3 regions of the Xanthobacter sediminis genome follow, and region 3 is predicted to be linked to each of the others. Evidence: predicted binding sites of a transcription regulator. Region 3 holds the regulator's gene; each other region holds the start of a gene.
What was found. Region 3 encodes LexA, which represses DNA repair genes until DNA is damaged. Its sites were predicted from a motif close to TGTTCNNNNTGTGTTCNG; they were not measured.

Region 1: V5F61_RS14595 (PA0069 family radical SAM protein) is a predicted target of LexA. The motif match lies at 1,896-1,913, and genes of this name have one in related genera.
Region 2: V5F61_RS16735 (YifB family Mg chelatase-like AAA ATPase) is a predicted target of LexA. The motif match lies at 2,269-2,286, and genes of this name have one in related genera.

What each region holds. Positions count from the first base shown of each region.
Region 1 covers NZ_JBAFWH010000010.1:115,323-122,640, forward strand. Annotated here, with positions in the region: gene V5F61_RS14590 (VOC family protein) at 50-493, opposite strand; gene V5F61_RS14595 (PA0069 family radical SAM protein) at 502-1,617, opposite strand; gene V5F61_RS14600 (aa3-type cytochrome c oxidase subunit IV) at 2,061-2,213, shown strand; gene V5F61_RS14605 (Re/Si-specific NAD(P)(+) transhydrogenase subunit alpha) at 2,250-3,398, shown strand; gene V5F61_RS14610 (proton-translocating transhydrogenase family protein) at 3,398-3,853, shown strand; gene V5F61_RS14615 (NAD(P)(+) transhydrogenase (Re/Si-specific) subunit beta) at 3,864-5,270, shown strand; gene treY (malto-oligosyltrehalose synthase) at 5,768-7,318, shown strand, end outside.
Region 2 covers NZ_JBAFWH010000013.1:83,309-90,626, forward strand. Annotated here, with positions in the region: gene V5F61_RS16725 (class I SAM-dependent methyltransferase) at 1-664, opposite strand, end outside; gene V5F61_RS16730 (MFS transporter) at 816-2,129, opposite strand; gene V5F61_RS16735 (YifB family Mg chelatase-like AAA ATPase) at 2,346-3,878, shown strand; gene V5F61_RS16740 (helix-turn-helix domain-containing protein) at 4,224-5,138, shown strand; tRNA gene V5F61_RS16745 (tRNA-Leu) at 5,443-5,529, shown strand; gene V5F61_RS16750 (NAD(P)-binding domain-containing protein) at 6,014-7,318, opposite strand, start outside.
Region 3 covers NZ_JBAFWH010000006.1:244,589-251,906, forward strand. Annotated here, with positions in the region: gene trpC (indole-3-glycerol phosphate synthase TrpC) at 1-217, shown strand, start outside; gene V5F61_RS10655 (DUF2147 domain-containing protein) at 297-719, shown strand; gene moaC (cyclic pyranopterin monophosphate synthase MoaC) at 838-1,317, shown strand; gene V5F61_RS10665 (molybdopterin molybdotransferase MoeA) at 1,350-2,564, shown strand; gene lexA (transcriptional repressor LexA) at 2,734-3,447, shown strand; gene V5F61_RS10675 (ComEC/Rec2 family competence protein) at 3,591-5,816, opposite strand; gene gltX (glutamate--tRNA ligase) at 6,032-7,318, shown strand, end outside.

The DNA.
Region 1 (7,318 bases), on a different contig from region 3:
CACGACCACACCACAAGCAATTTTCGCGCCAATCCCACCGAACGGCGCCTCAGCGCGGCACCGTCAACCGCCCCTCTCCGTCGAACGGAAAGAAGGGATTGTGCGCCACTTCCCACAGATGGCCGTCCGGATCGGCGAAATACCCGCTCGTGCCGCCCCAGAACACCGGTTGCGCCGGCTTCACGCATTTGCCGCCGGCCGCCACCGCCCGCGCGATCACGGTCGCCACCGCCTCCGCTTCGGCGACGTTGCAAGCCAGGGTGTGGCCCCGGAAAGCCGGAAGTTCCCCGCCCGCATCGAGGGCAGCATCCTCCGCCAGCCTGTCGCGCGGATAGAGGCTGAGCACCACGTGGCCAGCGAGGAAGAAGGCAACCCCAGTTGCCGCCGCGTCCCGCCGCTCCAGCCCCATGCCGGCATAGAAGGCGCAGGCGCGGGCGAGATCGGCGACGCCGAGGGTCACCAGATGCAGGCGGAAGGGTACGTCAGGCGACATACGGATCCTCAATCGAACAGGGAGAGCTGCTCGCCCATCGGCTTCGGCCGGCGAAAATGGGCGGTGGAGAGCTTGGCGCGGCGCCCGTCGAGCCCGAGCCGGCGCGCGGCGATCTCGAAGCGGCGGCCGAGGGTCCAGGCATAGGGCCCTTCCCCGCGCATGCGGCCGCCAAAGGTGGAATCATAGTCCTTGCCGCCGCGCATCTGCTGGAGCAGGGCCAGCACGTGGCGGGCCTTGTCCGGGAAATGGGTGACGAGCCATTCGCGGAACAGGTCCGCCACCTCCAGCGGCAGGCGCAGCAGCACGTAGCCCGCCTCCCGCGCGCCGGCGGCCTTGGCGGCGTCGAGCAGGCGCTCCAGCTCCATGTCGTTGAGGGCGGGAACGAGCGGCGCCGTCATCACCGCCGTGGGGATGCCCGCCTCGCTCAGCCGCTGAATGGTGCCGAGCCGGCGCTGCGGGCTCGCGGCGCGCGGCTCCATGATGCGCGAGAGGTGCGGATCGAGCGTGGTGAGCGACACCGCCACCTTCGCCAGTCCCTTCTCCGCCATGGACGCGAGGATGTCGATATCGCGCGCCACCAGCCCTGACTTGGTGACGATGGCCACCGGATGGCCGAAGTCACGCAGAACCTCCAGGATGCGGCGCGTGACCTGGTATTGCCTCTCTATGGGCTGGTAGGGGTCGGTGTTGGTGCCCATGGCGATGGTCCGCGGCTGGTAGCCGGGGTGCGAGAGCTCCCGCGCCAGCAGCTCCGGCGCGTCGGGCTTCACGAATAGCTTGGTCTCGAAATCGAGCCCCGCCGACAGGCCGTGATAGGCGTGGGTGGGCCGCGCGAAGCAGTAGACGCAGCCATGCTCGCAGCCGCGGTATGGATTGATGGAGCGGTCGAAGCCGACGTCCGGTGACTGGTTGCGGGTGATGACGGTGCGGGCGCGCTCCTCGGTCACCTCGGTGCGGAAGGGGGGCAGGTCTTCCAGCTGCTGCCAGCCGTCGTCGAAGCGCACCCGCGCCGCCGGCTCGAACCGCCCGGCTGCATTGGAGACCGCGCCCCGGCCCCGCCGCCGCCCCTCTTCCACCTGCGCCTCGACGCGGGCGGAGGCAGCGGGCGCAGCCGGCTGGCCCACCCCGCCCCCATCCGCCGTCGCGATCCGGGAGGCCTCGGCGGACACGCGCGCGACTTCGGCCTTATCCTCGCCCAGGCGACCCGTGACACGCTTGGCGGAGGTCCTTCCCGACGGCCGGGGCTTGGCCGCCGCCGGCAGGATCGGCGCCGCCCCTTTTTCGGCCAATGCGCGCCGCGTGCCACGCCGACGCGACGCGCCCTCAGCCTCGGGAGGCGGGGCAGGCGTAAGTACGAGCTGGGGCGCATCGATGTTCATGAATCAAACGCTAACACCACGCCACGAACAAAACAAGAACAGTGAAACGAAAAGCCGCTTCCGGGGCTGATCGCGCCTTGGCGGAAAGCGTTACTCCATTGTACGCTGAAGTACGCTTCCGACAGCGGTTGCCAGATGTCGGAGGCTCCGTTAAAGCCCGTAGAGGCTGTGCGCTCAGGGAGAATAAAATGGCGGAACATGCGACGATCGAGCACGCCACCGCCAACGGCAATAACTTTGCCGAGCACCTGCGTTCATATGCTCTATTCACGGCGCTCGCCAAATGGGCAACCGCGACGGTCGCCGCCGTGCTCGTCCTTATGTGGATCTTCCTCCTCTGAGCCTTTGAAAAGCCCGGAGCACTGGAGACATCTCAGATGAAAATCGCTGTCGTCGCCGAGGCTGACCTCGGCGAGCCGAGGGTTGGTGCAACCCCGGATACGGTGAAGCGTCTCGTGGCCCTCGGTGGCGATGTCGCCGTCGAGAGCGGCGCGGGCCTCAAATCCGGCATCCTCGATGCCGAATACGTCGCGGCCGGCGCCACCATTGCCGCATCGACGGCCGACGCCCTGTCCGGTGCTCAAGTGGTACTCAAAGTGCGGCGTCCCGAGGAAGCCGAACTTTCGTTGTATACACCGGGCACCATCGTGCTCGCCATCATGGACCCGCACGGCCATGAGGCCGCGCTCGCGGCCATGGCGAAGGCCGGCATCAGCGCCTTCGCCATGGAGCTGATGCCCCGCATCACCCGCGCCCAGGTGATGGACGTGCTCTCCTCCCAGGCCAATCTCGCGGGCTATCGTGCCATCATCGACGCCTCCTACGAGTTCGGGCGCGCCTTCCCGCAGATGATGACCGCCGCCGGCACCGTTCCCGCGGGCCGCGTGTTTGTCATGGGCGCCGGCGTGGCGGGCCTGCAGGCCATCGCCACCGCGCGCCGCCTCGGGGCGATCGTGACCGCCACCGACGTGCGGCCCGCCTCCAAGGACCAGGTGGCCTCGCTGGGCGCCAAGTTCATCGCGGTGGAGGACGAGGAGTTCAAGCAGGCCGAAAGCGCCACCGGCTACGCCAAGCCCATGTCCGCCGAATACCAGGCCAAGCAGGCGGCGCTGGTGGCCGAGCACATCAAGAAGCAGGACGTCGTGGTGACCACGGCGCTCATTCCCGGCCGGCCTGCGCCGCGCCTGCTGAGCGCTGAGATGGTGGCCTCCATGCGCCCCGGCTCGGTGGTGGTGGACCTCGCGGTGGAGCGCGGCGGAAACGTGGAAGGCTCCGTCGCCGGGCAGGTGGTGGAAATCGGCGGCGTGAAGATCATCGGTCATCACAACGTGCCGGGCCGGCTCGCGGCTTCCGCCTCTCCGCTTTACGCGAAGAACCTCTACAACTTCTTTGAGACCATGGTGGACAAGTCGGCCAAGACGCTGGCGGTCAAGTGGGACGACGAGCTGGTGAAGGCCACCCTGCTCACCCGCGACGGCGCCGTCGTGCATCCGAACTTCATCCCGAAGACCGAGGGAGCCGCGTGATGAATCCCGTGACAGCCCAAGCCGCGGCAGATGCCGCAGTCCAGGCGCGCGCCGCTGCCGAGATCGCCCGCCAGGCCGCCGAAGCGGCCCAGATCTACGCCGACCAGGCGGCCACCGCCCTCGGCGCGGCGGCCAGCGCCGCCACCGGCGGGGCCATCGACCCGTTCGTGTTCCGCCTGTCCATCTTCGTGCTGGCGGTGTTCGTGGGCTATTACGTGGTGTGGTCGGTGACCCCGGCGCTCCACACCCCGCTCATGAGCGTCACCAACGCCATCTCCTCCGTGATCGTGGTGGGCGCCCTGCTCGCCGTGGGCGTGACCACCGTGGGCGATGCCTCGCACGCCTGGTGGGCGCGCATCTTCGGCTTCATCGCCCTCATCCTCGCATCGGTGAACATCTTCGGCGGGTTCATGGTGACCAGCCGCATGCTCGCCATGTACTCGAAGAAGAAGTGAGGCCCACGATATGAACATCAATATCGCGGCCGCGCTCTACCTTGTCGCGGGCGTCCTTTTCATCCTGGCGCTGCGCGGCCTCTCGCACCCCACCACCTCGCGGCGGGGCAATCTGTTCGGCATGGCGGGCATGGCCATCGCCGTGCTCACCACCCTGGCGCTCCAGCCCCCGGCGGACGCGGTGGGCTGGGTGCTGGTGATCGCCGGCATCGGCATCGGCGGCGGCATCGGCGCCGTGGTGGCCAAGCGCATCGCCATGACCGCCATGCCGCAGCTGGTCGCGGCTTTCCACTCGCTGGTCGGCCTCGCGGCGGTGCTGGTGGCGGCGGCGGCGCTCTACGCGCCGCGCGCCTTCGGCATCGGCGATCCCGGCCACCTGCACGGGGCGAGCCTCATCGAGATGTCGCTGGGCGTGGCCATCGGCGCCATCACCTTCACCGGCTCGCTGATCGCCTTCGCCAAGCTCAACGGCAACATGAGCGGCAAGCCGATCATCCTGCCGATGCGCCACTTCATCAACGGCGGCCTCGGCCTGCTGCTGATCATCCTCGTCATCGCGTTCGTGAACACCGGCTCGATCGCGCTGTTCTGGATCATCACCATCCTGTCGCTGGTGCTCGGCGGCCTGCTCATCATCCCCATCGGCGGCGCAGACATGCCGGTGGTGGTGTCGATGCTGAACTCCTACTCGGGCTGGGCGGCGGCCGGCATCGGCTTCACCCTGGGCAACACCGCACTCATCATCACCGGCGCGCTGGTGGGCTCCTCGGGCGCCATCCTCAGCTACATCATGTGCAAGGGCATGAACCGGTCCTTCATCTCGGTCATCCTCGGCGGCTTCGGCGGTGATTCCGCCGCGGCCGGCGCGGGCGGCAAGGGTGACGACCGGCCGGTGAAGCAGGGCTCGGCGGACGACGCGGCCTACATCATGCGCAACGCCGAGAAGGTCATCATCGTGCCCGGCTACGGCATGGCGGTGGCCCAGGCCCAGCACGCCCTGCGCGAGATGGCTGAGTTCCTGAAGGAGGAAGGCGTGGAGGTGAAGTACGCCATCCACCCGGTGGCGGGCCGCATGCCCGGCCACATGAACGTGCTGCTCGCCGAGGCGCAGGTGCCCTACGACGAGGTGTTCGAGCTGGAGGACATCAACTCCGAGTTCGCTCAGGCCGACGTCGCCTTCGTCATCGGCGCCAATGACGTCACCAACCCCTCGGCCAAGACCGACCCGCAATCGCCCATCTACGGCATGCCCGTGCTGGACGTGGAAAAGGCCAAGACCGTGCTCTTCATCAAGCGCGGCATGTCGGCCGGCTATGCCGGCGTGGAGAACGAGCTGTTCTTCCGCGACAACACCATGATGCTGTTCGGCGACGCCAAGAAGGTCACCGAGGACGTGGTGAAGGCCTTCGGCCACTGAGGTCGCGCAGCGCGCCTCCGGACCCAGGCCGGAGACGCAGCGGGAAACATGGACGGCCGCCGGAGACAGCTCCGGCGGCCGTCGCCGTTAAGAACGAGTCCATGTCGCGCCGGGCCGGCCGCTTTCGCGATTCAACGCGGGTCGAAAAGCCACTAAGCTCGCGACGGGCCGGGACAGGAGACGGCGCGGGTGGGACGGGCAGCCGGACCACCGAGGCGAGGGGGCGGAACGGTGAGGGGTCCAGGGTTTCGCGGTGTCGCCACGCCGTCATTGATGGCGCCGGGTGGCGAAGCATGCCGCGCGGCAGCCGCGTGCGCAGCCGGTTTCCCCACCCTCCACCGCACGGATAGCCGGCCCTTGCTGGACGAACCCGCCTGCGCCGGCCGGAAGCGCCCCCGCGCCGCGGCTGGGCACGCGCGGCACGCCCCCCGGATCTGCGGCGCAACGCGCCTGAAGCCGGCCAAATGCCCGTCCCTCCCGCATGCGGGAGGCTTGGCATGAGCACGCCGCGCGGCATCGTCCGCCTCCGCTTCGACCAGGGCTTCCCGCTGGACGCGGCGGTGGGCCTCGTGGACCATTTCGCCGATCTCGGCCTCAGCCACCTTGCCGCCTCGCCCGTGCTGGCGAGCCGCCCCGGCCTGCCCGGCGGGGTGGTGGACCATGACGCCATCGCCCCCCGCCTCGGCGGGGAGGAGGCGTTGCGGCGCCTCGCGACAGCCCTGCGCCGCCGGGGCATGGGCCTCATCCTCGACATCGCCCCCGCCTTCATGGCCGTGGGCGGCGACGACAATGCCGCCTGGAGGGAACTCCTGGAGTGGGGGCGCGACGGCGCGCGCGCGCACTGGTTCGACGTGGACTGGCGTGGCGCGGACCCCACCCTGCGCAACAAGGCGCTGCTCCCCTTCCTCGACCACCCCTATGGCGAGGTGCTCACGGCGGGCGGCCTGCAGCTCGCCTTCGAGGGGGCCCGCGGCGCGTTCCTGGTGCGCCACCGCGACCACGCCTTCCCGATCTCGCCGCTGGACTACGCGACGGTTCTGGAGGCCTCTGGCCTTTCCGATGCCGCCCCCCTCGCCGCCCCCTTCGCGCGGCTGTCCCGGCTGCGGCCCGATCTGGAGCAGGCGGAGGCCGCGCGCCGCGCGCTCGCGGACGCGGCCGCGGCGCCGGAAGGGCGGACCATCGTCACCGCCGCCGCCGGCGCGTTCGATTCGCGCATCGCCGGCGGCGCGGAGCGCATGCACCGCCTGCTGGAGCGCCAGGCCTACCGCCTCGCCTGGTGGGGCACCGCCGCCGATGCGCTGAACTGGAGCCGCCACCCGCGCCACGGCACGCTCGCGGCCATCCGCGTCGAGCGGCCGGATGTGTTTGATGCGACCCACGCCACCCTCCTGCGCCTCTTTGGCGAGGGCCTCGTAGACGGCTTCGTCATCCGGCAATGGGATCTCCTGGCGGACCCCATCGGCTACGCCCGCCGCCTCCGGCTGAAGCTGGAGACGGCCGCCGGCCAGCGGCCCGCCGGGCTTCCCGTGCCCTATCTCGCTGCCGCCGCTGCGCCGGCGGGCGGGATGCCGCGGGCCGGCTGGAGTGTCGCAGGCACCGCCGGCGCGGAAGCGCAGGACGCCCTTTCGGCCGTGCTGCACGATCCCGCGGGCGGCACGCCCCTGTCCGACATCTGGATCTCCACCACCGGCGAGCGGCAGCGCTTCGGCGACCTGCGTGCCGCCACCCGCCGACAGGCGCTGGACGCGCAGTTCGGCGCCCGGCTCGATGCGGCCGTGCTCGCCCTGCACGAAGTGGCCGCCGCCGATCCCGCCAGCCGCGACACCACGCCCGCCGCCATCCGCCGCGTGGCCTGCGAGCTGGCCGTGGCGCTTCCCGTCCGCCGCACCTATGCCGGGCTCGACGGCTTCGACGAAACCGACGCCGCCCTGTTCGCGGCGGCCCTCGCCCGCGCGCGGCGGCGGCTCTCGCCCCTCGACCAGCCGGCGGCAGACCGCATCGCGGGCTGGCTCGGCGGCGAGGCGCCGCGCGCCGTCGGCGATTTCGAG
Region 2 (7,318 bases), on a different contig from region 3:
CATGCAGCGCGCTGGTGCGGATGCGCGCCACCCAGGAGGAGAACTCCAGCCTGAGCCGGTGCTCGCGCGCCTCCTCCACCACGAAGCCGGCGGCGGCGAGGTGCGCCGCCCATTCGGGCCGTGAGAAGTCTCGCCCGTGGGAGGGATCACGCAGCAGCTCCACCGCCTGGAGGAAGGTGTCGGCCACCGCCCAGACCGGCGCCGCCACGTCCATGAACACCGCCCGGCCGCCGGCCTTCAACACGCGGCGCGCCTCGCTGAGGCCGCCGTGCAGGCTGCGCCAGTGGTGGGCGCTGTAGCGCGAGGCCACGGCATCGAAGCTCCCGTCGGCGAAGGGCAGCGCCTCTGCCACGCCGCGCGCGGTGGCGATATTGCCGAGCCCGCGGCGCGACGCCTCCGCCGACACCGCCTCGAGCATGGCGCCGGAAAGGTCATAGGCCACCGCCTCCCTGACGAACGGCGCGGCGGTGAAGCTCACATGGCCGCCGCCACAGCCGAGATCGAGCAACCTTTCGGGCCGCTCGCGCTCCAGGAGGGCGGAAAGGGCCGCGAGATCCGGCCCCTGCGCATGCACGGCGCTCGCCACATAGGCCGAAGCCTGCGGCCCGAACTGCTGCGCCACCAGGTCCGCGAGACTGGCGGCGCGCGGGGTGTCCTCGGTCATGGCGTGTCCTCCCTCTTGCCTCAGCACCAGTGCCAAACGCGGCACCCTTGGGCAACCTGCCGCAACGGCAGATCCGGTTTGCCGCCGGGTGGCACCTTCGCAAGCCTGCGCGGTGCCCAAGCGCTCTCCGGCGCTGGCCGAAGACGGAACCTCAGGCGGCAGCCACGCGGTCCCGGTCCGGGTGGTGGAAGGCGAGCACCAGCACCACGGAGGAGGCGCCGAGGGCGGCCATCAGCCAGAAGCCGTCATCGAACGAGCCGCGCAGGTGCAGCACCCAGCCCGTGAGCGCCGGCGCGAGGAAGCCCGCCACGGCGAAAGCGAAGTCCATGATGCCGAGGGCGGTGGCCGCCCGTTGCGGCACGATGTCCACGTTCACCGCATAATAAGCCGCGTTGGCGCCCATGGAGGCGGCCACCGCCACCGTGATGCAGGCCACAGCCAGCGGCAGGCTGACGCCGAACGCCACCGGCACCACCGCCGCAGCCGCCACCAGCTGCGTGCCCGCGATGAGGTAGGAGCGCGCCACCCTGAGCCGCCCGGTGGTCTTCAGCAGGTGGTCCGACCAGTGGCCGAACGCCCACAGCACCGCCGCCGCCGCCAGCCACGGCAGCACCGTGAAGGCGCCGACCGTGGTGAGATCGAGCCCGTAGACCTGGTGCAGGTAGCTCGGCAGCCAGGTCATGAAGAAAAACAGGAAGTAGCCGAAGACGAAAAACGCCCAGTAGTTCACCAGCAGGGTGGGATTGGTCAGCAGCAGCCGCGCAATTCCGCGCCCGCCGACAGGGGCATCCTGCGCCTCGTGCGCGCCCGCGCCATGCCTGCCCGCCTCGTGCGCGCCGGAAGCCGGCGCCCCCGCGCGAATGTGCGCAAGCTCCTCCGCGTTCACATGGGGAGAACCGGCGGGATCGTTCCGGAACAGCACCAGCCACAGCGGCACCCAGACCACCGAGATCAGGAACAGCACGCCGAAGGTCCAGCGCCAGTCCAGCAGCGCCAGGAGCTGGGTGACGATGGGGCCGCCGATGGCAAGGGCCAGCGGCACCGACACCAGCGCATAGCCCAGGGCGCTCGCCTGCTCCTGGGGCGGCAGCCAGCGGCTCACGGCACCCGTCAGCGCGGGAAAGTTCGGCCCCTCGGCCACGCCCAGCAGCACACGCGCCGCATAGAGCGCGGCGAAGCCCGTGGCCGCGCCGGTGAGGCCGATGGAGAAGCTCCACAACACCGCCGCCACCGCCAGCACGCCGCGCGCCCCCCACCGGTCCACCGCGATGCCCCCGAGGAGGGTTGTCAACGCATAGCCGATGCCGAAGGCGCCAAGAATGGTGCCCGCGTCCAGCTTGGAAAGCCCGAGCGCCTGCTCCATCAGCGGGATCGCGTAAGAGATGGCCGCCCGGTCGACATAATTCACCACCGTGATGGCGAACAGGAGCAGGACCACCACGAACCGGAAACGTGTCGCCGCCATTGCGGGCCTCCTCTGCGGGCCTTCTCGTCCCGGCCCGATCCTAGACCCTTTCGGCCCATCTCGGGCAATGCGGTGCGCGACAAGCCTGCGCGCCGGCGAAATTCCGCGCGCATCCCTGCCGTCATGCCGGAGATCGCCTTGTTCATACTCCGTTCTTGCTCCGGGCACATCCGTTCGATAGGATTTGCAATCTACGGCTGAACATGGGGTGCAGCGGTGATTCAGCGGGTGGCGACGGTGGCGTTCCAGGGGGTGGAGGCGCGCCCCGTGGATGTGCAGGTGCATGTGGCGGCAGGCCTGCCCGCCTTCACCATCGTCGGCCTGCCGGATAAGGCCGTGACGGAGGCCAAGGAGCGGGTGCGCGCGGCGCTGATCGCCTCCGGCCTCGCGCTGCCGGCCCGGCGCATCACCATCAATCTCGCCCCCGCCGACCTGCCGAAGGAAGGCTCCCACTACGACCTTCCCATCGCGCTCGGGCTCATGGCCGCCATCGGCGCCATTCCGGCCGATGCGCTGGCGGGCTTCACGGTGGTGGGCGAACTGGCGCTCGACGGCACCATCGCCGCCGTGGCCGGGGTGCTGCCGGCGGCCATCGGCGCCAATGCACGCGGCCACGGGCTGGTGTGCCCAGCACCCTGCGGAGCCGAGGCCGCCTGGGCCAGCCCCGAGATGGAGATTCTCGCCCCCGCCACTCTGCTCGAGCTCGCCAACCACATGAGCGGGCGCCAGGCCCTCGCCCGGCCCGAGCCGCTCATGCGCACGGACGGCCCCGCCGCCCTCGACCTTCGGGACGTGAAGGGCCAGGAGACCGCCAAGCGGGCCATCGAGGTGGCCGCCGCCGGCGGCCACAATCTCCTGTTCATCGGCCCGCCGGGTGCGGGCAAGTCCATGCTGGCGCAGCGCCTGCCTTCCATCCTGCCGCCGCTCGCGCCGGTGGAGATGCTGGATGTCTCCATGATCGCCTCGGTGGCCGGCGCCATCGGGGACGGCGGGCTGGTCAGCCGGCGCCCGTTCCGCGCCCCGCACCATTCCGCCAGCATGGCGGCGATGGTGGGCGGCGGCGCCAAGGCCCGGCCCGGCGAGGTCTCCCTTGCCCACAACGGCGTCCTCTTCCTCGATGAACTGCCGGAATTCTCGCCCCAGGTGCTCGATTCCCTGCGCCAGCCGCTGGAAACGGGCGAGGTGCTGATCGCCCGGGCCAACAACCGGGTCACCTACCCCGCCCGGTTCCAGCTCGTCGCCGCCATGAACCCCTGCCGCTGCGGCCATGCCGGAGAGCCCGGCTACACCTGCAAGCGCGGCCCGCGCTGCGCGGACGAATACCAGGCCCGCCTTTCCGGCCCCTTCCTCGACCGCATCGACATCCACCTGGAAGTGCCGGCCGTAAGCGCCGCCGACCTTGTTCTTCCCGCACCGGCGGAAGGCTCGCGGGAGGTGGCGGCGCGGGTAGCGCTGGCGCGGCAACTGCAGGCGGAGCGCTACGCCGCCCTCGGCCGGCCGGACGTGCGGACCAATGCGGAGGCATCCGGCCCGCTGCTCGAAGCCGTGGCCCAGCCGGATGCCGCCGGTGCCGCCCTGCTGCGCGACGCCGCCGACGCCATGCGCCTCACCGCCCGCGGCTATCACCGCGTATTGAAGGTGGCGCGCACCCTGGCGGATCTCGATGGCGCGGACGGCGTGGGCCGGCGCCATCTCGCGGAAGCGCTGGCCTACCGGGCCGCCGCCGAGCGCCCACGTGCCGCAGCCTGACACCGACCGGAGCGCATGCCTGCCTGCTCGGAATGGTGCGGGCGAGCCACCCCAACGCGGCCATTGATCGCCGGGGCGGAGGAGATACGATGGCAGCGCCAGCTACCACCGCGCAGACGGCGGACGCGCACCGGACAGGCGGCATTTCGCGTGTCGAGATCGTAATTTACTGCGTCCTGAAGTCGAGATAACACGAACCCCTCTCCTTCCGCGCGATCGGAGCGAGAAGTACGCACAGCATGGCGGCGGAACATGACGCCCAGAGTCGAGCCCCCCCTCCCTCCCCTCCTCTTCGGGAACAGGGAGAGAGTCCGGATCCGCTCCGTCCTGCAGATGCAGGAACAGGTGCAGCACGCCCTGGGCTGGAGCGCCGAATATGATGCGCTCGACGACCCCTCGGCCTTCGCCACGCAGCAGTCTTCTGTCACGGTCAACGGCATGCGGGTCACAGCCCTCGCGCATACGCCCATCCGCACCCGCGTCGATTCCGACGAATTCTCGTTCTTCATGCCGGTGGATGGCGGCGCCATCGAGTCCGTGGTCAACGGCGAGCGGGTCCGGTGCGACCCCATGCGTACGGCGCTTCTCGCCCCTGAAGGAGAGCGCATCGGCACAGGCCGCTCCCGCTCCATCGTCGTCGCGGTCCTGGAAAAACCGCGCCTGCTTTCGACCGCCCGCGCCATGCTGCGCGACGACGAGGCAGGGCTCGACCTCCAGCGGCCCAGCATCCTGCCGCTCGCGGCGGGGCCCATGAACTTCGATCTCCTGCTGCGCAGCGCCTGCCGGGCCTTTGATGCCTGCAGCATGAATCCCGTAGCCGCCGCCGCGCTGGCGGTCGACGACACCCTCTACCGCACCATTTGCGCGATGCTGTTGCGTGAGCGCCTCTTCGCCGAGGCCATGCCCTCCGTCACCCGCAGCGGCATCGACGCCGGCCTGGACCTGGCGTGCGAGTACATCCTCGCCAATCTCGGCGGCCGCATCAGCATGACGGACCTGGAGCGCATCAGCGGCCTGTCCACGCGCACCTTGCAATACGCCTTCCAGAAGCGCTTCGGCTGCACTCCCGTCACCTGGATCCGGAACGAGCGGCTGACCGCTGCCCGCGCCCTGCTGCTCGCGGCCGACGAGAAGACCACGGTAACCGATGCAGCGCTGGCTTTCGGCTTCTCCAACCTCGGCAATTTCTCCAGATATTATTCCGACAAGTTCGGCGAATACCCCTCCCAGACCCTCGCCGACGCCCGCGCACGAATGTAGCGCGCGGCTGCGCACCGAGCGGGACGGACCCCACCCAAAAGCAGACACGAGCACCCCGCCGAGAGCTTCGCCGCACCGCCGACGGGAAAGCGGGCTGGCGATCAGCCGCGGGGTATCGTATAGGAGCCCGGCGCAGCTTCCGCGCGGCGCGACAATGCAGGCGCGGCAGGACCGGTGGATGCGCGGCTCGCCCGCGACGGGTTGGAAACGGCATGTTTCAACAGGTCGCAGGTGGTGAAGGAAAAGGTTCGGGCCAACGAAGGTCGACAGGCGCAAAACGCCTCGGCCCCTCAGCGGCAAGAGTGCGGGCGTGGCGGAACTGGTAGACGCAGCGGACTCAAAATCCGCCGTCCTTACGGATATGTCGGTTCGAGTCCGACCGCCCGCACCATTCCTTCGTGACAAATAAGAACGCCGTGCGGGACGTCCAAGGCGTGCACATGCGCGGATTGGTCCCTTGCCGATGCGTCCCCTGAAGCTGGCCGACGTATTTTCTCAGCAGCGCGCCCGGGGCGGAGGCTCTTGGTGGCTCTGCATCAGGCAAGCGGCAGGATGTGCCGTTCGGTCGGTCGGCATTTCGCATCCCAATATCAAGCGTCCGCCCCGGCCCGCGGGAAATCACCGCAGTTCCGGACCTCGGTGACGCGGAGGGAAAGCACCTCGAGCTCGCCACGATCTTACATCTGCGGCAGGTGCACGCCGCCCTCAAGCACGCCCTGCCCGCAGCCGGGCTCGCTGTCTGGGCGCGTGCCCGGGGCGCACGGACTATTGATGCCTCAAGAGAATGCGCCGCTCATGCGAAAGCCCCGCGAGCGGGCTCGCGGGGCTCTTGGAAACATCCGTCCGGCCTCGGCTGGGGACCGAGGCCGGTGCCGTCAGTTCTTCAGGTACGCCTCCATGGAATCGTCCAGGGCGTCCTTCCAGGGGGTGTGGTGCACCGGCGCCATGGTGCCGGTGATGAGCGAGCGGTAGGAGTTATTGCGGAAGCCCATGATGTCTTCCACCTTGTGCTTCTTCCACTCGAAGAAGGCTTCGCAGGCTCCGTCCACGTTGAAGCTGGGATAGTCGGTGTCGGCGATCAGCTCCTTCACATAGTCGCCCTGATACTTGATGGCGTACTTCACCTCTCCCGAGGCATCCTCGCGGGCCACGCGCTCGGCCACGTCGGCAAGGAGCACTTCCTTGTCGGCGGGCACGGTGATGCGGCCAAGGATGATGTCGCGCACATACCAGGCCTGTGCGTCGAACATGTTGAAGGTGAACCATTGGTCCTGCATTCCGAGATAGAACATCTTCGGATTGTGGACGTAGACCACGCCCTTGTAGAGGTCGTTTGTCGCGAGGCGGTTCGCGGTCTTCAGGCGCAGGTCGTCGGGCAGGAACGGGAAATAGTGCTTGTAGCCGGTGCACAGGACAATGGCATCCACATCCTTGGTGGTGCCATCCTTGAAGTAGGCAGTCTTGCCATCCACCTTCACCAGCGCGGGCTTTTCTTCCCAGTTCCCGGGCCACTTGAAGCCCATGGGCGCGGTGCGGAAGGCGGTGGTGATGGACTTCGCGCCATACTTCCAGCACTGGGAGCCGATGTCTTCGGCCGAATAGGACGCGCCCACCAGCAGCACGTCCTTGCCGGCAAATTCGCGCGCGTCGCGGAAGTCGTGGGCGTGAACGATACGGCCGCTGAAATGCTCGAAGCCGGGGAATTCCGGCGTGTTCGGGCTGGAGAAGTGGCCGGAGGCGCACACCACGTGGTCGAAGCGCTCCTTGTAGACCCGGTCGTTGACCATGTCATGCACGGTCACAGTGAAGTCGTCGGCGTCCTTGTCGTAATCGATCCAGCGGATCACCGAGGAGAAGCGGATCCAGTCGCGCACGCCAGCCTTGATGACGCGGCCCTCGATATAATCGAACATCACCTCGCGCGGGGGATAAGAGGCAATCTGCTTGCCGAAATGCTCCTCGAACGAATAGTCGGCGAATTCGAGGCCCTCCTTGGGGCCATTGGTCCAAAGGTAGCGGTACATGGAGCAATGGACCGGCTCTCCATTCTCGTCCACGCCCGTACGCCACGTATAGTTCCACAGGCCGCCCCAGTTCGCCTGCTTCTCGAAGCAGACGATCTCCGGAATCTCGGCGCCCTTCTTGGCGGCGGACTGGAACGCCCGCAGCTGCGCCAAGCC
Region 3 (7,318 bases):
TCGCGACCTGCGCACCTTCGAGACCACGCTCGCCACCTGCGAGCGCCTCGCTCCGCGGGTGCCGGAGGACCGGCTGGTCATCGGCGAGAGCGGCATCTTCACGGCCGCCGACGTGGCGCGGCTCGCGAAGGTGGGCATCCACTCCATCCTGGTGGGCGAAAGTCTCATGCGGCAGGATGATGTCGCAAGCGCGACATCCCTTCTGCTTGCGTCCTGAGCTTGCCCTATACGTCACTTTCAGCCTTAATGTGTGCACCGGCCCCTGAAGAGGCCGGCGCATATATGGGAGGATCGTGATGAAATTGGCATTTGCCGCGGCCATGCTGGGTGCCGCGTGCCTCGTTTCCCTTCCGGCGCTCGCCGCCGACCCCACCGGCCTGTGGCAGACGCCCACGCGCGGCGGTCAGGTGGAAATTTCCAAGTGTGGGGCGAGCCTGTGTGGCCGACTCGTCGCCTCCGAGGGGCTGAAGGCGGACCCGGCCCTGAAGGATGTCCACAACACCGACGCCGGCCTGCGCGGTCGCGCGCTGAAGGGCCTCACCATCCTCACCGGCTTTTCCGGCGGCCCCACCGAATGGACCGGTGGCAGCATCTACAATGCCGAGGACGGCAAGACCTATTCCGGCACCATCACCCTCGACGGCGACAACACGCTGAAGTTGAAGGGCTGCGTGATGGCGCCGCTCTGCAAGACGCAGACCTGGACCCGCCTGCACTGACGCACGGCCACGCTCCTCCCGCCGAGGGAGGAGCCTTCCGGCGCCCGGGAGGTGGACACGCCCGCCCGCCGGCCCCATCTTTCCGCTCCCGAAAGCGATTCCGGAGAGCGGCGCCCCGATGGCGAGCCTGACCCATCTCGACGACCAGGGCGCGGCGCGCATGGTGGACGTCTCCGAAAAGGCGGTCACGACCCGCGAGGCGGTGGCCGAGGGCCGCGTTTCCATGGCGCCCGCCACGCTCGACATGATCCTCGCCGGCAATGCCAAGAAAGGCGATGTGATGGGCGTCGCCCGCATCGCCGGCATCATGGCCGCCAAGCGCACCCATGAGCTCGTGCCGCTGTGCCATCCTTTGATGCTCTCGAAGGTCGAGGTGGCGATCGCACCCGATCCCGCCCTGCCCGGCCTCGTCGTCACAGCGCGGGTGAAGACCTCCGGCCAGACCGGCGTCGAGATGGAGGCGCTCACCGCCGTTTCGGTCGCGTGCCTCACCGTCTATGACATGGCCAAGGCCGTGGATCGCGGCATGCGCATAGAAGGCGTGCGGCTGTTGGAGAAATCCGGCGGGCGCAGCGGCCTGTGGCAGACCGAAGGCTGAACCCCGCCCCTGCAGAAGAGAGGAAGCGCGCCATGGCGCTGATGAGCGTTGAGGAGGCCATGAGCCGCGTGACCCACGAGGTCACCACCCTCTCAGTGGAGGACGTGCCGGTGGAGGTGGCCGCCGGCCGCGTCCTGGCCGCGGATCTGATCGCCCGCCGCACGCAGCCGCCAGCCGACATGTCGGCCATGGACGGTTATGCCGTGCGCGGCGCTGACATCGCGCGGACACCCGCGTCCCTCACGGTCATCGGCGAATCCGCCGCCGGCCGTCCCTTCGGCGGCAGCGTCGGCGCGGGGGAGGCCGTGCGTATCTTCACCGGCGCAGTGGTTCCCGAGGGGGCCGACACGGTGGTGATCCAGGAAAACACCACCCGCGAGGGTGATCGCGTGGCCACCACGGCGCCCACGGCCGCCCTGCGCAACGTGCGCAAGCGTGGGTGTGATTTCCAGGAAGGCGCGCCGGGCCTCACGGCCGGCCGGCGCCTCACCAGCCGCGACATCATGCTCGCCGCGGCCATGGACCATGCCTTCCTCCCGGTGGCGCGCCGGCCCCGCGTCGCCCTCATCCAGACCGGCGACGAGCTGGTGCTGCCCGGCCGCGGAACTGGCGCGCCGGGGGAAATCGTGGTTTCCAACGCCTTCGGGCTCGCCGCCCTCGCCACCCAGGCCGGCGCCGAGGTCACCGACCTCGGCCTCGTGGGCGACGACCTCGCCCACATTCGCGCCATCGTCGCGCGGGCATTGAGCGGCGCCTTCGACCTGGTGGTGTCCTCCGGCGGCGCCTCCGTGGGGGACCACGACCTCATGGCGCCGGCCCTGCGCGCCGAGGGCGTGGATCTCTATGTGCACAAGATCGCGCTCAGGCCTGGCAAGCCGCTGATGTACGGCAGCCGTGGCGCAGTCCGCGTGCTTGGCCTGCCCGGTAATCCGGTCTCCTCCCACGTCTGCGCGCTGCTGTTCCTTGAGCCCCTGGTCCGCGCCCTGCAAGGCGATGTGGCCGCGGGCGTGCACACCGCGCCGGCGCGCCTCGCCGTGGACGTGCCCGCCAATGACCAGCGGCGAGACTTCATGCGTGCCCACATGGAGCACGATGCCGACGGTTCCATCCGCGTGACGCCAGCCGTATCGCAGGACAGCGCCATGCTGAGCGTACTTTCCTCGGCCGACTGCCTGCTGGTCCGCGCACCGTTCGCAGCGGCGGCCAAGGCGGGCGATCCCTGCGAGATCATTCCGTTCCACGATTAGGCTACCGTTAACCACATCTTCACCCTTGCGGAACACAAAAGGAACAGATAGAAGCTGTTCATGATTTGTTTCGCATTATTTGCGACGCTGCCGCAGGCGGTCTTCCCGCTTTCGGAGGGATGACGACCCGCGCCGCAGTTGGCCGGCAGCACCGGAAACGGGGGGTGAGATGCTGACGCGCAAGCAATATGATCTGCTTCGCTTCATCCATGAGCGACTGAAGGAGACGGGGGTGCCCCCGTCCTTCGATGAGATGAAGGAAGCACTGGACCTGCGGTCCAAGTCCGGCATCCACCGTCTCATCACCGCTCTGGAGGAACGCGGCTTCATCCGCCGCCTGCCCAACCGGGCGCGGGCGCTGGAGGTCGTGCGGCTGCCGGACAGCGTCGCCCCGGGCCTCGCCACCCAGCGCAGCGGCGGACGCGGCTTTTCGCCCTCCGTGATCGAGGGGAGCCTCGGTAAGGTGCGCCCCCCGGCCGACGACGAGGAGGAAACCGGCCAGAGCGTCGTGGTGCCGGTCATGGGCCGCATCGCCGCGGGCACCCCCATCTCGGCCATTCAAAGCCGCAGCGCCACCTTGAACGTACCGCCGGAGATGCTCGGCCAGGGCGAGCATTTCGCCCTTGAGGTGCGCGGCGACAGCATGATCGAGGCCGGCATCCTGGACGGCGACACGGTGCTGATCCGCAAGTGTGACAGCGCGGACACGGGAGACATCGTCGTCGCCCTGGTGGACGAGGAGGAGGCCACCTTGAAGCGCCTGCGCAAGAAGGGCGCCTCCATTGCGCTGGAAGCCGCGAACCCCGCCTATGAAACGCGCATATTCGGGCCGGATCGCGTGCGCATCCAGGGCAGGCTCGTGGGGCTCATGCGGCGATACTGATATCTTGAGGCCGCGTTCACCAGGCCCGGGCCGTCGCGGGCGAACCCTCCTCCGGCCTCCTGCCAGGGACATGGCCAGGCGGCCTCCAGAAGCCACAGGATGTCGCCTTCGAGCACGGCTGTGGGCGGCGATTGAGGGGATGCTCATTCGCTGGCTGCGTCGTCGACCTCGGCGCCCCTGCTCCTCCCTTCCGGCATTCGGGGAGCAGCCGGCGGCGGCATCCAGGGGCGGTGGACCGCCGGATCACGGGCGGGCTGCTCGCGCAGAGCTCCCTGCTCCAGAAAGAAGGCAATCGTGCCGGTGCGCTCCAGCTCCTTCGGCGTCAGCACACGGGCGGGGCAGCCACGGGGCGGAGCTTCCTGCGTCACCACGATCTTCGCGTTCAGGCAATCTGCCGCAAGGCCCTCGGGCTTGCGGGAGACCGCGAGCGTTCCGCCTCCCGGCAGGGGGGCCACGCAGCCCAGGGGATCGCAGGTGAAACCGGCTTCGAGGGCTGTGCCGTTCACGGTGCGCCGCGCGCCCTCTTGCGCGAGCCACTGCTCCACCATCATTTTCTGGCCTTTCGCGCCGATGACCGACAGGCGCCCATCGGCGCTGCGCACGGCCACGGCTGCAGCGTTGGGCGCCACCAACACATCCGGCGCGGGTGGCGCGCCCGACACCAGGATCGCGACAGCCAGCGCAGGCACTGCGAGGAGACTCGGCAGCCCGCGCAGCAGACAGAGCGCGAGCAGCGCCATTGTGAACCAAAGAAGGGCCGCCGTGTTCACGGTGTAGATTCGCGCATCGGCTCCAGGCAACGCCGCGACCCGGTCGGACACCGCCACCATGATCTCGATGCCGGCTCCCATCACCGGCCATGCCAGCCCATCCCATCCGAACGGCATGAGCAGCACGCCGAGAAGGCCGAAGGGCATGACGAGCAGCGAAACGGCGGGCATCGCGACGAGATTTGCGAGCACTCCATACGGTGCGAAGCGCTGGAAATGGAAAGCGCCGTAAGGCCCGCTCGCGAAGCCGGCCACCAGCGCGGTCACCACGGTGCCGGCGACGAACACCAAAGGCAGCATGAGAATGCGCGCAGGCAGGCCCTCGGGCCGGGGCAAGGCGCGCAGGGGCTGCAACCGCTCATAGGCGGCCACCAGAGCCAGCGTGGCGGCGAAGGACATCTGCGGTCCCGGATCCAGGGCGGCTTCCGGCGTGAGGCCCAGGACCACCACGGCGGCCACGGCGATGGTTCGCAGGGTGAGCGCCCTGCGTCCGGCGAGAACACCTGCAAGCACCAGGCCCGTCATCACAAACGAGCGCTGCGCCGGAACGTCGTTTCCGGACAGCACGAGGTAGAAGGCGCTACCCGAGATCGCGAGCAGCGCAGCGGTGGCCTTGATGGGCCAACCCAGCGCCAAAGCCGGCACCAGCGCAAGCACGCCCCGCGCCAACGCGAACAGGGTGCCGGCCACGAGCGCCATATGGAGACCCGAGATGGAGAGGACGTGGGTGAGGCCCGACACACGCATGCTCTCCTCCACCTGCGGGAGAATCGCCGAGCGGTCCCCGGCGACCAGTGCCACAGCGATCTCCGCCGGCGTGCCGTGGAGCACGGCGCGGATGCGTGCACCAAGGGCGGCGCGGATATCGCCGACCAGGGCCGAGAGCCGGACCTGGATGGGAATTTCCACCGGTGCCGGGCTAAGCTTCGGTGGCCCGAGCCCGAAGCCCACGGCGTCGATGCCCTGGAACCATGTCGCTCGGCCGAAGTCGTGCGCCCCGGCCATGGCCGGGCCGAGAGGCGGCAGCAGCCGGACGAGCTGTGTGATGTGCGCCCCCACCTCGGGTGCGCTGCCGCGCTTCAGCGACAGGCGCACCAGGCGCGGCGGCGGACCCTCAATGCCACGGATCGGGCCCGGATCGAGCCGCAGCAAGATGCGATCACTGCCCACGCGCCGCTCCACGCGCTCCACATAGCCGGAGAGCCGGATCGGAAAGGCCGGCGGACTCGCCAGCGCCTCATGCATCATGAGGCTGGTGCGCACGCAGCCGGCCGAAAACCCGGTGGAAAAGGCACACAGGCCGGCGAGTATGGCGCAAAGCACGGCCTGCCGTCGCGCGGCCCATGTCGCAGCGGCAAGCGCGAGCGTCAGCGCCAGGGCCGCGGCGAGTGAGGGTTCGTGGGCAGCTCCGAAATAAGCGAGGATGCCGGTGGTGAAGGCTACCGGAAGCCACAGGACAAGGCGGCCGGATTCGGCCTCGACTGCGAGATCGGCGCGGAACCTCGCGGCGAATGCATGCCACAATGGCTCGACGCGCAGGCTCGCAGATCGCGCGCCGATGGGCACGGCGATGGCGCGCGCACGGGAGCGCGGCGTCACGCCGCCTCCATGGCCTCTCTCGCCATCCCCCGACCCCGCCCGCATTGCTCCGCCCCGCGCGCATGTTCCTTGTGCGGTGCGGCTATGCTACACGGGCGCCTCGCGCGCGCCACGGTCGTCTCGTCGCGGAGCCTGCGGCGCGCCCTGCCCCGTTTCCGCCGCCCGCGCCCCACGGGGCGCCCTTGGGCGGCGGGTGCCCCAGGTTCGAGTGCGCCATGTCCGAGATCGTCACCCGCTTCGCCCCCTCCCCCACCGGCTTCCTGCACATCGGCGGCGCCCGCACGGCGCTGTTCAACTGGCTTTATGCCAAGGCCAAGGGCGGCCGGATGCTGCTGCGCATCGAGGACACCGACCGCCAGCGCTCCACCAAGGAGGCCATCGACGCGATCCTGGAAGGGCTCTCCTGGCTCGGCATCACCTGGGATGGAGACCCCATCTACCAGTTCGCCCGCGCCGAGCGGCATCGCCAGGCGGTGGAAGACATGCTGGCGCAGGGCAATGCTTATCGCTGCTACGCCTCGGCGGAAGAGCTGGAGGAAATGCGCGAACTCGCCCGCAAGGAAGGCCGCCCGCCGCGCTATGACGGCCGCTGGCGCGACCGCGACCCCTCCGAGGCGCCGAAAGGCCGCGCTCCTGTGATCCGCCTGAAGGCGCCGCGCGAGGGCGAGACGGTGATCGAGGACATGGTGCAGGGCACCGTCACCTTCCCCAACAAGGACCTCGACGACCTCGTGCTGCTGCGCTCGGATGGCACGCCCACCTATATGCTCGCGGTGGTGGTGGACGACCACGACATGGGTGTGACCAACATCATCCGCGGCGACGACCACCTGACCAACGCCGCCCGCCAGACCCAGATCTACCGCGCCCTCGGCTGGGAGGTGCCGCGCATGGCGCACATCCCGCTCATCCACGGGCCGGACGGCGCCAAGCTCTCCAAGCGCCACGGCGCGCTCGGCGTGGATGCCTACCGCGACATGGGCTACCTGCCGGCGGCGCTGCGCAACTACCTCGTGCGCCTGGGCTGGAGCCATGGCGACCAGGAAGTGTTCTCCACCGAGGACATGGTCCGCTACTTTGACCTCGACAAGGTGGGCCGCTCCGCCGCCCGGTTCGATTTCCAGAAGCTGGAGAGCCTCAACGGCCAGTACATGCGCGGCTCCTCCGACGCCGAGCTTCTCGCCGCGGTCGAGGCGCTGGTGCCGCACCTGCCCGACGCCGCCCGCCGGCTCGCCCGCATGACGCCGGAGCGCCGCGCCCAGCTCGCCGCCGCCATGCCCAGCCTGAAGGAGCGTGCGAAGACGCTGGTGGAGCTGCTCGACAACGCCGAGTTCATCTTCGCTGAGCGCCCGCTGCCCATGGAGGAGAAGGCGGGCGCCCTGCTCACCGAGGAAGGCCGCGCGCACCTCGGCCGTCTCTTGCCGCTGCTGGAAGCCGCCGAGTGGAGCGCGGCCGCCACCGAGGCGGTGGTACGCGCCTATGCCGAGCAGGCGGGCGTGAAG